3 regions of the Mesorhizobium sp. B2-2-3 genome follow, and region 3 is predicted to be linked to each of the others. Evidence: predicted binding sites of a transcription regulator. Region 3 holds the regulator's gene; each other region holds the start of a gene.
The links. Region 3 encodes PhoB, which activates phosphate uptake and scavenging genes when phosphate is short. Its sites were predicted from a motif close to TGTCATNNANCTGTCAT; they were not measured.
Positions count from the first base shown of each region.

Region 1: phnF (phosphonate metabolism transcriptional regulator PhnF) is a predicted target of PhoB. The motif match lies at 2,672-2,688, and genes of this name have one in related genera.
Region 2: FJ951_RS24950 (LTA synthase family protein) is a predicted target of PhoB. The motif match lies at 2,018-2,034, and genes of this name have one in related genera.

Region 1 is NZ_VFWC01000002.1:341,242-345,433, reverse strand. It holds partial or broken gene FJ951_RS04815 (alpha-D-ribose 1-methylphosphonate 5-phosphate C-P-lyase PhnJ) at 1-411, opposite strand, end outside; gene FJ951_RS04810 (carbon-phosphorus lyase complex subunit PhnI) at 408-1,520, opposite strand; gene phnH (phosphonate C-P lyase system protein PhnH) at 1,522-2,133, opposite strand; gene phnG (phosphonate C-P lyase system protein PhnG) at 2,133-2,594, opposite strand; gene phnF (phosphonate metabolism transcriptional regulator PhnF) at 2,711-3,460, shown strand; gene FJ951_RS04790 (zinc-binding alcohol dehydrogenase family protein) at 3,584-4,192, opposite strand, start outside.
Region 2 is NZ_VFWC01000016.1:84,432-88,623, forward strand. It holds gene FJ951_RS24945 (pilus assembly protein) at 1-5, shown strand, start outside; gene FJ951_RS24950 (LTA synthase family protein) at 51-1,979, opposite strand; gene fabD (ACP S-malonyltransferase) at 2,256-3,197, shown strand; gene fabG (3-oxoacyl-[acyl-carrier-protein] reductase) at 3,330-4,067, shown strand.
Region 3 is NZ_VFWC01000017.1:29,690-33,881, reverse strand. It holds gene xylF (D-xylose ABC transporter substrate-binding protein) at 1-427, opposite strand, end outside; gene FJ951_RS25305 (ROK family protein) at 687-1,928, shown strand; gene phoB (phosphate regulon transcriptional regulator PhoB) at 1,936-2,625, opposite strand; gene phoU (phosphate signaling complex protein PhoU) at 2,645-3,352, opposite strand; gene pstB (phosphate ABC transporter ATP-binding protein PstB) at 3,378-4,181, opposite strand; gene pstA (phosphate ABC transporter permease PstA) at 4,178-4,192, opposite strand, start outside.

The DNA.
Region 1 (4,192 bases), on a different contig from region 3:
AAAGCGCAGGGGCTCGGGGATCGGTACCTGGTAGACCAGCACCTGGCCTGCGGCGAGTGGATATTCGGGAATGCGGTGGCGGGTCTGGATGATGCTGGCGCTGGCGGTATCGGTCGTAACCGCCACATTGGCGACCTTCTTGAAAAAGGCGCGGATCGAGACCGCATTGGTGGTGTCGTCGGCGCCCTGGTCGATGACCTTCAGCACATCGTCGGGGCCGATGATCGAAGCGGTAACCTGGACGCCGCCGGTGCCCCAGCCATAGGGCATCGGCATCTCGCGCGAGGCGAACGGCACCTGATAGCCGGGAATGGCGATGCCCTTGAGGATCGCACGGCGGATCATCCGCTTGGTCTGTTCGTCGAGATAAGCGAAGTTATAGGCGGCGATGTCGGTCGGTTGCGCGCTCATTCCGCGGCCTCTTTCTTCTCTTCAATCTTGCTGGGATTTTCGCGGGCGTCGTACTCGGCGCGCATGCGGCGCACGAGGTCGAGTTCGGCCTGGAAGTCGACATAATGCGGCAGCTTCAGATGTTCGACGAAGCCGGTCGCCTGGACGTTGTCGGAGTGCGAGATGACGAATTCCTCGTCCTGGGCGGCGGCGACAATGTCCTCGCCGAGTTCGCTTGCACGAAGAGCGCGGTCGCAGAGTGCCATGGCCATCGCCTTGCGCTCGCTCTGGCCGAAGACCAGGCCATAGCCGCGGGTGAATTGCGGTGGTGCCTTTGCCGAGCCCTTGAACTGATTGACCATCTGGCATTCGGTGACGCGCACCGTGCCGAGCGGCACGGCGAAAGGCAGTTCGGGCACGTCGAGCTCCAGCTCGACCTCGCCGATGCGGATCTCGCCGACGAAGGGATGGTTGCGGGCATAGCCGCGCTGCGTGGAATAGCCGAGCGCCAGCAGGAACCCCTCGTCGCCGCGCGACAGCGCCTGCAGGCGGATGTCGCGAGCCATCGGGAACTCCAGCGGCTCGCGGGTGATGTCGCCGGGGACATGGTCCTGAGGCATGTCTCCGTCCGGCTCGATCAGCCCATCGCGAGCGAGGATCGCCGAGACGCGCGGCATTGCCTGCGCTTCCGTCTCGCGCCGCAAGGGCGCGGCGACATCGGCGCCGGCGGCAAGCTCGGGATCGAGCAGCCGGTGCGTGTAGTCGAAGGTGGGCCCAAGCAACTGGCCGCCGGGCAGGTCCTTGTAGGTCGCCGAAACGCGGCGTTCGACCAGTATGGTGGCGGTGTCGATGGCATTTGTATAGCCAAAGCGCGGCAACGTGGTGCGGTAGGCACGCACCAGGAAGATCGCCTCGATCATATCACCGCGCGCCTGCACGATGGCGAGTGCGGCGAGTTCGCGGTCGTAGAGCGAGCCTTCGCTCATCACCCGGTCGACGCCGAGCGCCAGCTGTTCGACGATCTGGTCGAGGCGCAGCGCCGGCACCGAGCGGTCACCGCGCCGACGATCGGCGAGCAGGCTGTGGGCGTTGGCGATCGCCGCTTCGCCGCCTTTTACCGCGACATACATGCTAGGCCTCCGTCGTCTTGATGCGTGTCGTCCGCGGCAGGCAAGCGAGGCTGTCAGGTGCCGCCAGGATGATGTCAACGCCGCGCGGAAAGCGCTTGATGTTCTGCTTCCACTGCTCGATGAAATGGCGTGGCATGCGGGCTGGCGCGATCGTCGCCGTCTTCTCGATTCCCGGACCTTCGAGCAGCAGCGGCGTGCCTGACGTGAGATCGCCGACCTGCAGGATCAATGTTGTCGAGCGGTCGGGATAGTCCTGCGTGCCTTGCGAGAAACCGTCGAGTGCCATCATCTCGGCCGGCGAGGCCACAAAGGCGAAATGCGCGTCGGCCGGGGTGTTGGCCAGCGGCGCGCCGCTGTGAAAGCCGAGCCAGGACATGACCGCTGCCGAGGCGTGCAGGGCCGGGTCCAGCCAGAGCGGCGTGTCGTTGTCGCACAATGCCAGCGCAACCGCGCCCGATATCGCCGAAAGCGGCGCCGGCGGGCGGGCCAGGGCCGGCAAGGATTGCACGCTGCCCGGCCGCGCCATTGCGTCCATGACGGCGCGAAACACCGTCTGGGCGTTGAACACCGGATCGGCGAACCCGCCCTCGATCGATTGCGCTGCGATATCCATCAATCTTCTCCGCGAACCATGGTGAAGAAATCCACCTTTGTTGCCGCCGTTTCGGCGCGGCGCTTTTCTCGTGCCGTGGTCAAGGCAGCCCGCAGCGGCCCGAGAAGGCCCGTTTCGACCGCCTCTCGGTGGGCGGGGTCCTGCCACAGCGCGTCGGCGATGGCCGCCAGCTTCGCCTTCTGCTTGTCGCGGCCGAGCGCATAGCAATGGCCGACCTGTCCGGACGGCAGGCGCACGGTGGCACGGGTCACGGTAGCCTCGCCGACATTGAACGGCGCGCCGCCGCCGCCGATGCGGCCGCGCATGGTGACCAGGCCGGTCTCGGGACCGCGCAGCAGTTCGGCCTCGGCAGGCAGGCCGGATTCATTCCAGAGGCGAACGATGTCGTCGCCGCTGGACTGCGCCAGGGTTGCCATGGCCGCCTTGCGTTCGGCCTGGTCGCGCGCTTCCTGTCCTCGCATGAGCAACATCCTTGCTTCTAATTTGTCTATTGATATAGACAACCATACGAATTATACCCATTACCTAACGCGAGTCCATGACGGGTGCGTGACAGGGGCCGGCCAGGGGCGAAACCGTGAACGGAAAACACGTGGCTGACGGTATCGAGCGGCGCAGCGGCGTCTCGTTGTGGCGCCAGATCGCCGACCGAATCCTGCAATCGATCGCTGCCGGCGATTTCGCCGAGAATGCCGCGCTGCCGCCGGAGGTGGCGCTGGCCGAGCGCTATGGCGTCAACCGCCACACGGTGCGCAGCGCCATCGCGGCGCTCGTGCAAGACGGGGTACTGCGGGCCGAGCAGGGGCGCGGCACTTTCGTGCTGTCGCGCAAGCGACTGTCCTATCCGATCGGCGCGCGCACGCGATTTTCAACCGGCTTGCAGGGCCAGGCGTCGGAGCGGCATATCGTGCTGCTGGCCTCATCGGTCGAGCCCGCCAGCCGGCGCGTCGCCGAAGCCCTGGGCGTTGCCAGGGGATCGGATGTGATTCGCCTGGAGACGCGCGGCGAGGCCGATGGGAAGCCGGTGTCGCGCGCTTCCGGCTGGTTCGACGCCAGGCGCTTCGCCGGCATCGATGTGGCCATGGCCGAGACCGGGTCGATCACCGCATCGCTCAAGCGTTTCGGCATAGACGATTATCTCAGGCAATCGACGGTGCTGTCGGCGCGTCACGCCGATGCTTCCGACCTTGCCGACCTCGATCTGCAGCCGGGCGGCATCGTGCTGGTCACGGTGGCCGTCAACATGACGCCGGACGGCCGGCCGATCCAATTCGCCGAGGCGCGCTTCCCGGCGGAGCGGGTGGAGCTGAAACTGTCGGCGCTGTAGGCGTGTCGGCCTAACGCTGGAATCAGACCAGCCCGGTCGCGCGCACTTGTCAGCGGCTTGGCGTTTGGGGGTCGACCTGCGCGGGGGTGTGGTCAATTCGGGCCGGGTTCACGGCCTGCCATGTTATGCCCCTACCTCGATCACGGCCTTGATCAGCCCGGATTTCTCATGCGCCCAGCGGGCGAGGTCACGTGGCGTGTCGGCAAGCGTGGTGCGGTGGGTGACGAGCTTGGCCAGCGGCACCGCGCCATCGCGGATCGAAGCGGCGACGTGGTCGAAATCGGCCCGCAAGGCATTGCGGCTGCCGACAAGCGTCATCTCGCGCTTGTGGAATTCGGGGTCGGAAAAGGCGATGTCGTCCTTGACGACGCTGACCAGCACCAATGTCCCGCCATGCGCGACATGAGCGAAGGCCGACTGCACCGAGCCGGTGTTGCCGGTGGCGTCGAAGACCACGTCGAAGCCTTCGCCTGATGTCGCTTCGCTGACCAGATCGGATGCCGCGCCGCGCGACCCGTCGAGGGTCTTGAAGCCGAGTTCATTGGCGGCGAAGCGGAGCCTTTCGCTGCTCATGTCGAGCAGCGTCACGTCGAGCCCGGCGATGCGGGCGAAGATGGCGGTGCCGAGCCCGATCGGTCCGGCGCCGATGACGAGCGTCCGTGCGCCGGGATCGGCACGCGAGCGCCGCACCGCATGGGCGCCGATGGCCAGGAATTCGACGGCCGCGGCATC
Region 2 (4,192 bases), on a different contig from region 3:
ATTGAACGCTCGACCCCGCTGGGCGGCATCCTGGAAGGATGCCGCGAATTTCAGCTCATATGGGCGACGACCTTGTCCACCGTTTCGGGGAAGAAGTCGGGCGCCGCGTGGCGTTTGCCGAACATCATGTCGTATTGCAGCAGCCGGAAGTCGCGGATCGCCGGGTCGATCTGCTTTTGCCGCGCCCAATCGGGCGTGGCTTCTCCCGCCGGCGTCAGCAGCAGATTGCGGTCGACCACGCGGTAGCGTTCGCGCATCTCGCCCAGGAAGCCGGTATAGTAGGGGTGGGTGATGCCGGCCGTTTTCAGGATGTGATAGGGCAGGAAGGCGGGGCTGACGGCGCCCATGTCCTTGGCAGGGCCTGTGCGGTTCGACCAGATGACCAGTGGCGTCTGATGATGCTCCAGCGCCGCCTCGGCGGAAGCCTCCTTGCGCGGCGCGACATTGTCCTTCATGAACCCGGTCTCTACATAGACCGGCCCAAGCGGCGGCAGATGGTCGCCGAAGAAGGCGATGACGGTGGGGCGAGAGCGTTTCTTTGCCCATTCGATCAGGCGTTCGAGACCGCGGTCCGCGTCGGCCGAGCCCTCGGTGTAACTCAGCAGCGATTCACGCGCCCATTGGCTGATCGGCGCCTGCACGGTGTGGGTCGGGTTGTAGTAGCGGTTCGGCTCGTAAGGGCCGTGGTTCTGCAGGCTGACGGCAAAGAAGAACACCGGGGCATCGCTGGCATCGGCCTCGCTGATGATCTCGTCCGTCATCGCCGCGTCGGATGCCAGCGGCCCGCGCTTTTGCATCGGCGGCAACGTCTCTTCCGATCTGAAGTCGTCGAAGCCGAAATCGGCATAGACCGCGCCGCGGTTCCAGAACCAGTTGGTGCCCGGATGGATGGCGCGCGCCCTGTAGCCCTCCCTCTTCAGGAAGGTCGCCAGCGACGGCGTCGGCGTGCGCACATATTGCTGGTAGGGGATGCTGCCGGCCGGCAGGAAGGCGTTGGAGAAGCCGGTCAGTGCCTCGAACTCGATATTGGCGGTCATGCCGCCGAATTCGGGTGAGAACATGGAGCCCGAACGCAGCGCCCGCACGTTGGGGATCGGATCGGGCGTGATGGTGACCCCGGGCAGCTTGGTCGGATCCCAGAAGGATTCGCTCATGACGACGATGATGTCGGGCTTTTCCTGGGGCACCGAGGCGGTCACCTGCGGCCTGTCGATGGCCGCGATCGCCTTTTCCGAATAGCCTGGCGGCGCCGAGACATGCGCCATCGGCACGTTCAGCGCGAAGGCGAGCGCAAAGCCGTTGGAGGCGTAATTTTCCTTCTGGTCCCACATAATCGGGATGATCTGCAGCCGGTCCCGGGTCCAGGAGAAGGTGGCATAGTCCATGATCGAGACGAAGAAGGCGAGCAGCGGCACGGCCAGCGTCAGCCGGGCGAGACGGCCCTTGCGGCTGAGTATGGGCACTTTTCGACGCCAGACCCGCCAGCCATAGATGAGCAGCGACAGGCCGGCGACGATGCCGACAATCATGGCAAGGGCAGTCATCGGACGGTCACGCACCAGAAGCGGCAGCAGCGCCACGATCTGGCGGGAGTAGAGGAAATCGGTCGGGTAGAGGGGATCGCCGAGATAATGCGATTTCTGGTGACCGATGAAAGCCAGCGAGAGCGTCAGCGGCGCGACGATCATCAGGCTTTGATAGCTGCGGCCGAAAACGGCATCGAGGCCGACCAGAACCAGTGCGAACACCACGATCGTGGTCCAGCCCGGCTTGAGCGGCTGCAGGAAGAAGGAAACCGTGCCGGCGAAGTCGCCGCGCACGATCAATTCGATGGCGAACACCAGGACGGCCGCGATCAGCAGGCTGGTCAGCCCATAGCGTATGGTCGGCCACTTCCGTCCCGGCAGGTAGCCGGTGGAAGGATCGTCTTCCAGAAACTGTGGCGCGGCTTTGCCTGCGCCTTTCGAAATCCTAGCCACTTTAACTTCCCCACCCAGCGACAGACCCGTCACTCGATTGTCATGGAATTGTCACGCAAAGCTAGCGCCTGTGGCGGAAATAAGAAGAGCCAGCAAACGATTCGTGAGCGGTTTTCATCAGGAGTGATCGCCAAAAAGCCTTTTGGAACAGGCACTCGGCCGGCAAAGCTGCCAAGGGGCCGGGTCGAACCGGGCTTGACTTGGCAGGCCGCGTTGCGTCACAGGCAGGAAAATTCGTGTATCAGGCAAGCAGAACCGAGCTTTGGGAGCCCACACATGGCCGTTGCATTCACCTTTCCGGGACAAGGCAGCCAGGCTGTCGGCATGGGCAAGGACCTCGCCGATGCCTTCCCCGAGGCGCGTAGGGTTTTTAGCGAAGTCGACGACGCGCTCGGCGAAAACCTGTCGAAGCTGATCTGGGAAGGGCCGGAAGAGACGCTGACGCTCACCGCCAACGCGCAGCCGGCGCTGATGGCCGTATCGCTGGCCGCGATCAGGGCCTTGGAAGCGCGCGGCTTCTCGCTGAAGGACAAGATTACCTACGTCGCTGGCCATTCGCTGGGCGAATATTCGGCGCTTGCCGCCGCCGGCTTCGTCTCGGTTGCCGATGCCGCCAGGCTGCTGCGCATCCGCGGCAATGCCATGCAAGCGGCGGTGCCCGCCGGCGAAGGCGCCATGGCGGCGATCATCGGACTGGAGCAGGCCGATGTCGAAGCCGCCTGCGCCGAGGCTGCCAAAGGATCGGTCTGCCAGATCGCCAACGACAATGGCGGTGGCCAGCTGGTGATTTCCGGCGCCAAGGCAGCGGTCGAACTGGCTGCCAAACTGTGCACGGAAAAAGGCGCCAAGCGAGCGCTGATGCTGCAGGTCTCCGCGCCCTTCCATTCGGCGCTGATGGCGCCCGCCGCCGAGATCATGCGCGAGGCGCTGGCCGGGGTAACCAAGAACGCGCCTGTCGTGCCGCTCGTCTCCAATGTCACGGTCACTCCGACCAGCGATCCCGAAATCATTGCGCGCCGTCTGTTCGAACAGGTGATCGGCCGCGTGCGCTGGCGCGAGACGGTGGAGTGGTTCGGCGCGAACGGCGTCACCACGCTCTATGAAGTCGGCGCGGGAAAAGTGCTTTCAGGGCTGGCCCGGCGCATCAACCGCGAAATCGCCACGGCATCGGTCGGTTCCGCGGCCGAGGTCGAAACCGCACTGGCGGCGCTCGGGTGAGGCGCCGCGTGTGAATTTGATGGCGCGGCTTGTATCGCTGAAGATATTCCGTTGGTGATGGCAATCGGATACCCGCGAGACGTATACAGATAAGGTTGCTCGCTGAGCTTCCGAAACCAAAGAGGAAAACACATGTTCGAACTGACCGGCCGCAAGGCACTTGTCACCGGCGCGTCGGGAGGCATCGGCGAGGCGATCGCCAGGGTGCTGCATGCGCAAGGCGCCATCGTCGGCCTGCACGGCACGCGCGTCGAGAGACTGGAGGCGCTGGCCGCCGACCTGGGCGACCGGGTGAAGCTGTTTCCGGCCGACCTGTCGAACCGCGATGAGGTCAAGGCGCTCGGCCAGAAAGCGGAGGCCGATCTCGAGGGCGTCGACATCCTGGTCAACAATGCCGGCATCACCAAGGACGGGCTGTTCGTGCGGATGTCGGACGCCGACTGGGACAGCGTGCTCGAAGTCAATCTGACGGCCGTGTTCAGGCTGACGCGTGAGCTGACCCATCCGATGATGCGCCGTCGCCACGGCCGCATCATCAACATTACCTCGGTGGTCGGCGTCACCGGCAATCCCGGCCAGACCAACTACTGCGCCTCCAAGGCCGGCATGATCGGCTTTTCCAAATCGCTGGCGCAGGAGATCGCCACTCGCAGCATAACCGTCAACTGTGTCGCCCCGGGCTTCATCGAATCGGCGATGACCGACAAGCTCAACGACAAGCAGAAGGAGGCGATCATGGCCGCTATCCCGACGCGCCGCATGGGCACCAGCGCCGAAGTGGCGTCCGCCGTCGCTTATCTTGCCTCCAACGAGGCCGGCTACGTCACCGGCCAAACCATCCATGTGAACGGCGGCATGGCGATGATCTGATCGGGTCGGCCAAAGCATGCATTTCGGGCCGAGCCCGGGCATTCGCGGTGGCTTTGGGACGGCGACAGGCAACGCCTGGGCGGGCTGTGAAAAGCGACCATTTCGGCTTGGACGCCCACGATTTT
Region 3 (4,192 bases):
CCTTGAACACTTCGCGGGCCTGCATGCGGCCGACTTCCTTGTTGTCGAAGGTCAGATAGAAGACGTCCTTGTTCTCGATCAGGCGGTCATAGCCGACGACCGGAATGCCTTCGTCGAGCGCCTTCTGCACCGCCGGGCCGATGGCGGAGGCGTCCTGCGCCAGGATGATCAGCGAATTGGCGCCCTGGGAGATCAGGCTCTCGACGTCGGTGAGCTGCTTGCCGGGATTGGACTGGGCGTCGGCGGAAATATACTTGTCGCCGGCGGCTTCGATCGCCTTCTTCATGGCGGCCTCGTCGGTCTTCCAGCGCTCTTCCTGGAAGTTCGACCAGGAAACGCCGATGACCTTGTCCTTCGCCTGCGCGACCGACGCGAGCGTCAGCGACATGGCGACACCCGCCAGGATGGCGGCTGTGAATCTCTTCATCTTAATCCTCCCTGCGCCGCGTATGGCGCGACCAAACAGGCCCGTAGGCCGGCACAAAGGCTCTATTTTTTCGAGCCTCGAAAAAACACTGGTCCATCGTCGGAACGCTGTCAACGTCGATTCTGATGTATTTTGATGTCCTCGTGAATTTTTTTCGAGCTCCGGAATAAATAATGACAGCCAAGGCCGGTTCTGCCAGTATTTGACGGTCGTCGGGATCCTGGGGAGAGAACGCGGCGACGGGGAGGATGCGAGAAACATGTCGGTCGGAATCCGCCACGACGATTTGCGCCGACGCAACCGGGCAATGGTGATCGCGGCCGTGCGCCGTGCCGGGCAGCCCTCGCGCACCGAGATTGCCGCGACCACCGGGCTCAGCCATTCCACCATATCGGCGATCTCCTCCGACCTGATTGGCGAAGGCATCCTGGCGCAGAGCAAGCCGAGCGAGGCCGGTGCGCTGAAACGCGGCCGGCCGCAGGTCGGCCTCAGCCTCAACCCTGAAGCCGCGGCGGTGATGACCGTGGTGCTGTCGCTGAATTTTCTCTCCGTCGCCGTCATCGACTATGCCGGCCAGGTGATATCTGAAGAGCAGCGCCGGCTGGACACGCTCACCCTGTCGCGCGAGGCGCTGATCGGCGAATGCGTGGCCATCGTCAGGCGGCGGTTCGAGGATCCCGACCTCGACGTCGGCAGCATCGCCCGTATCGCGCTGGCGATCCAGGGCATCACCGACACGGATGCGCGCACCATGCTGTGGTCGCCGATCACGCCGCAGACCGACATCGCCTTCGCCGACATACTGGAGGCCGAGTTCGGCATTCCCGCCACCATGGAGAACGATTGCAACATGATGGCGGTGGCGCTGCGCTGGCGCGATCCCCAGCGCTACCGCGACGACTTCATCGCCATCCTTTTGTCGCACGGCATCGGCATGGGCTTGGTGCTGAAGGGTGAACTGTTCACCGGCACCCATTCATCCGGAGGCGAGTTCGGCCACATGATCCATCGCCCCGGCGGGGCGCTCTGCCGCTGCGGGCGGCGCGGCTGCGTCGAGGCCTATGCCGGCAACTATGCCATCTGGCGCAACGCGAGGCAGCTTGGCGAGGACACCGAGCCCGTCGACGTCAGCGACGCCGACATGCGCACCCTGGCGGCCTCGGCGCGCGAAAAGGACGGGCCGGAGCGCGAAGCCTACCGCAAGGCCGGCGAGGCGCTGGGTTACGGCCTTGGCAGCCTGTTCGCGCTGATCGATCCGGCGCCGGTCGCCATGGTCGGCGTCAGCGCCGCCGCCTTCGACCTGATCGAGCCGGCTCTGCGCGAGGCCATTGCCCAGACCGCCGGCGGCCAGCACTCGAAATCGATTTCCTTCGACACCGAGCCGAACGAACTGCCACTGATCCGCGAGGGCTGCGCCATGCGCGCGCTGACCTTCGTCGACCAGGAGATTTTCGCGCCGGGGGCACAGGCGAAATCAGGCGTGGGCGAGAACGTTGCGTGACATATCCCTAGTCTTCGCGAATCGCATACCCCGCGCCCCGAATGGTGCGGATCACGTCAGGCATGCGGCCATTGTTGACCGCCTTGCGCAGCCGGCCGACATGCACGTCCACGGTGCGCTCGTCGATATAGATCGTTTCGCCCCAGACATTGTCGAGCAGTTGGCTGCGCGAGAACACGCGGCCGGGATGTCGCATCATGAATTCGAGCAGGCGGAACTCGGTCGGCCCGAGCCGGATCTCGCTTTTCTTGCGGTAGACCCGGTGCGATTCACGGTCGAGCACGATGTCGCCGACCTTGAGCACGCTGGACAGAACTTCGGGCTTGGCGCGGCGCAGCAGCGCCTTGACGCGTGCCATGAATTCCGGCGTTGAGAACGGCTTGACCAGATAGTCGTCGGCGCCGGTGGAGAGACCGCGCACCCGGTCGCTTTCCTCGCCGCGCGCCGTCAGCATGATGATCGGCAGCCGCTCGGTCTCGGGCCGCATGCGGAGACGGCGGCAGAGCTCGATGCCGGACACCGCCGGCACCATCCAGTCGAGCACAAGAAGGTCAGGGACATTCTCCTGCAAGCGGATCTCGGCTTCGTCGCCGCGCGTCACCACCTCTACCTGATAACCCTCCGATTCCAGATTGTAACGGAGCAGCACACCCAGCGGCTCCTCGTCCTCCACCACCATGATGCGTGGCGCGATCATCGACTGGTCACCCCTGCCGTCAAGCCGCTGGCGCCGACATCGCCGTCTCGTCCTGCTTCGGGCGATTGGCGGGCAATTGCGTGCCGGTCAGCACATAATAGGCATTTTCGGCAATGTTGGTCACGTGATCGCCGATGCGCTCGAGATTCTTGGCGCAGAACAAAAGATGCGTGCAGGCGGTGATGTTGCGCGGATCCTCCATCATGTAGGTCAGCAGCTCGCGGAAGACCGACGTGTATTTGACGTCGATGCGTTCATCGTCGGCGCGCAGCTTGGCAAGTGCCGCGGCATCGCGCGCCGCATACTCCTCGATCACGCCTTGGACCTGGATCAGCACAAGCTGCGCCATGGCGTCGATGGAGTGCGACAGGTCGCGCGGCGTGGCGGCAAGGCCGACGGTGCCGACGCGCTTGGCGATGTTCTTGGCGAGATCGCCGATGCGTTCGAGATCGCCCGCCATGCGGATCGAGCCGACGACATGGCGCAGATCGTCCGCCATGGGCTGCCGCTTGGCGATCAGGGTGATGGCGCGGTCGTCGAGTTCGCGCTGGCGCGCATCCATGATCGCGTCGTCGGAGACGACGCGCTGGGCGAGCGCGTTGTCGGAATTCAGGAGCGCCTTGGTCGCGCCGCCGACCATCGATGAGGCGAGATCGCCCATGTCGCGGATCAGCCTGCTGATCTGTCCGAGATCTTCGTCAAAGGCTGCGACTGTGTGTTCGGCCATGATCTTGGTCCTCGTATGCCTGGGATCAGCCGAAGCGGCCGGTGATATAGTCCTGCGTGCGCTTCTCGCGGGGCGACGTGAAGATCTTCTCGGTGCGGTCGAACTCGACCAGCTCGCCCAGATACATGAAGGCGGTCTGCTTCGACACGCGCGCCGCCTGCTGCATGTTGTGGGTGACGATGACGATCGTATAATCGGCCTGCAACTCGTCGATCAGCTCCTCGATCTTGGCGGTCGACAGCGGATCGAGCGCCGAGGCAGGCTCGTCGAGCAGGATGACCTCCGGCTTCACCGCCACCGTGCGGGCGATGCAGAGGCGCTGCTGCTGGCCGCCCGAAAGGCTGAGGCCGCTGGCGTTGAGCTTGTCCTTGACCTCGCTCCACAGTGCCGCGCGCTTCAGCGCCTGCTCGACACGGCCGTCCATCTCCGCCTTGCTGAGCTTCTCATAGAGCCTGACGCCGAAGGCGATGTTCTCGTAGATCGACATCGGGAACGGCGTCGGCTTCTGGAACACCATGCCGATCTTGGTCCTGAGCAGGTTGAGATCCTGCGAACGGTCGAGGATATTCTGGCCGTCGAGCAGCACTTGGCCCTCGGCGCTCTGCCTCGGGTAAAGCTCGTAGATGCGGTTGAAGACGCGCAGCAGCGTCGACTTCCCGCAGCCCGAAGGCCCGATGAAGGCGGTGACGCTGCGCTCGGGCAGCGACAGGCTGATATCCTTCAGCGCCTTCGACTGGCCATAGTAGAAATTGAGGCCCTTGACCTCGATCTTGGCTTTCTCGACCGCGACTTCGGGCGTATTCAACTCGGTGGACAACATCGGTTTCATCTGTCCTCTCT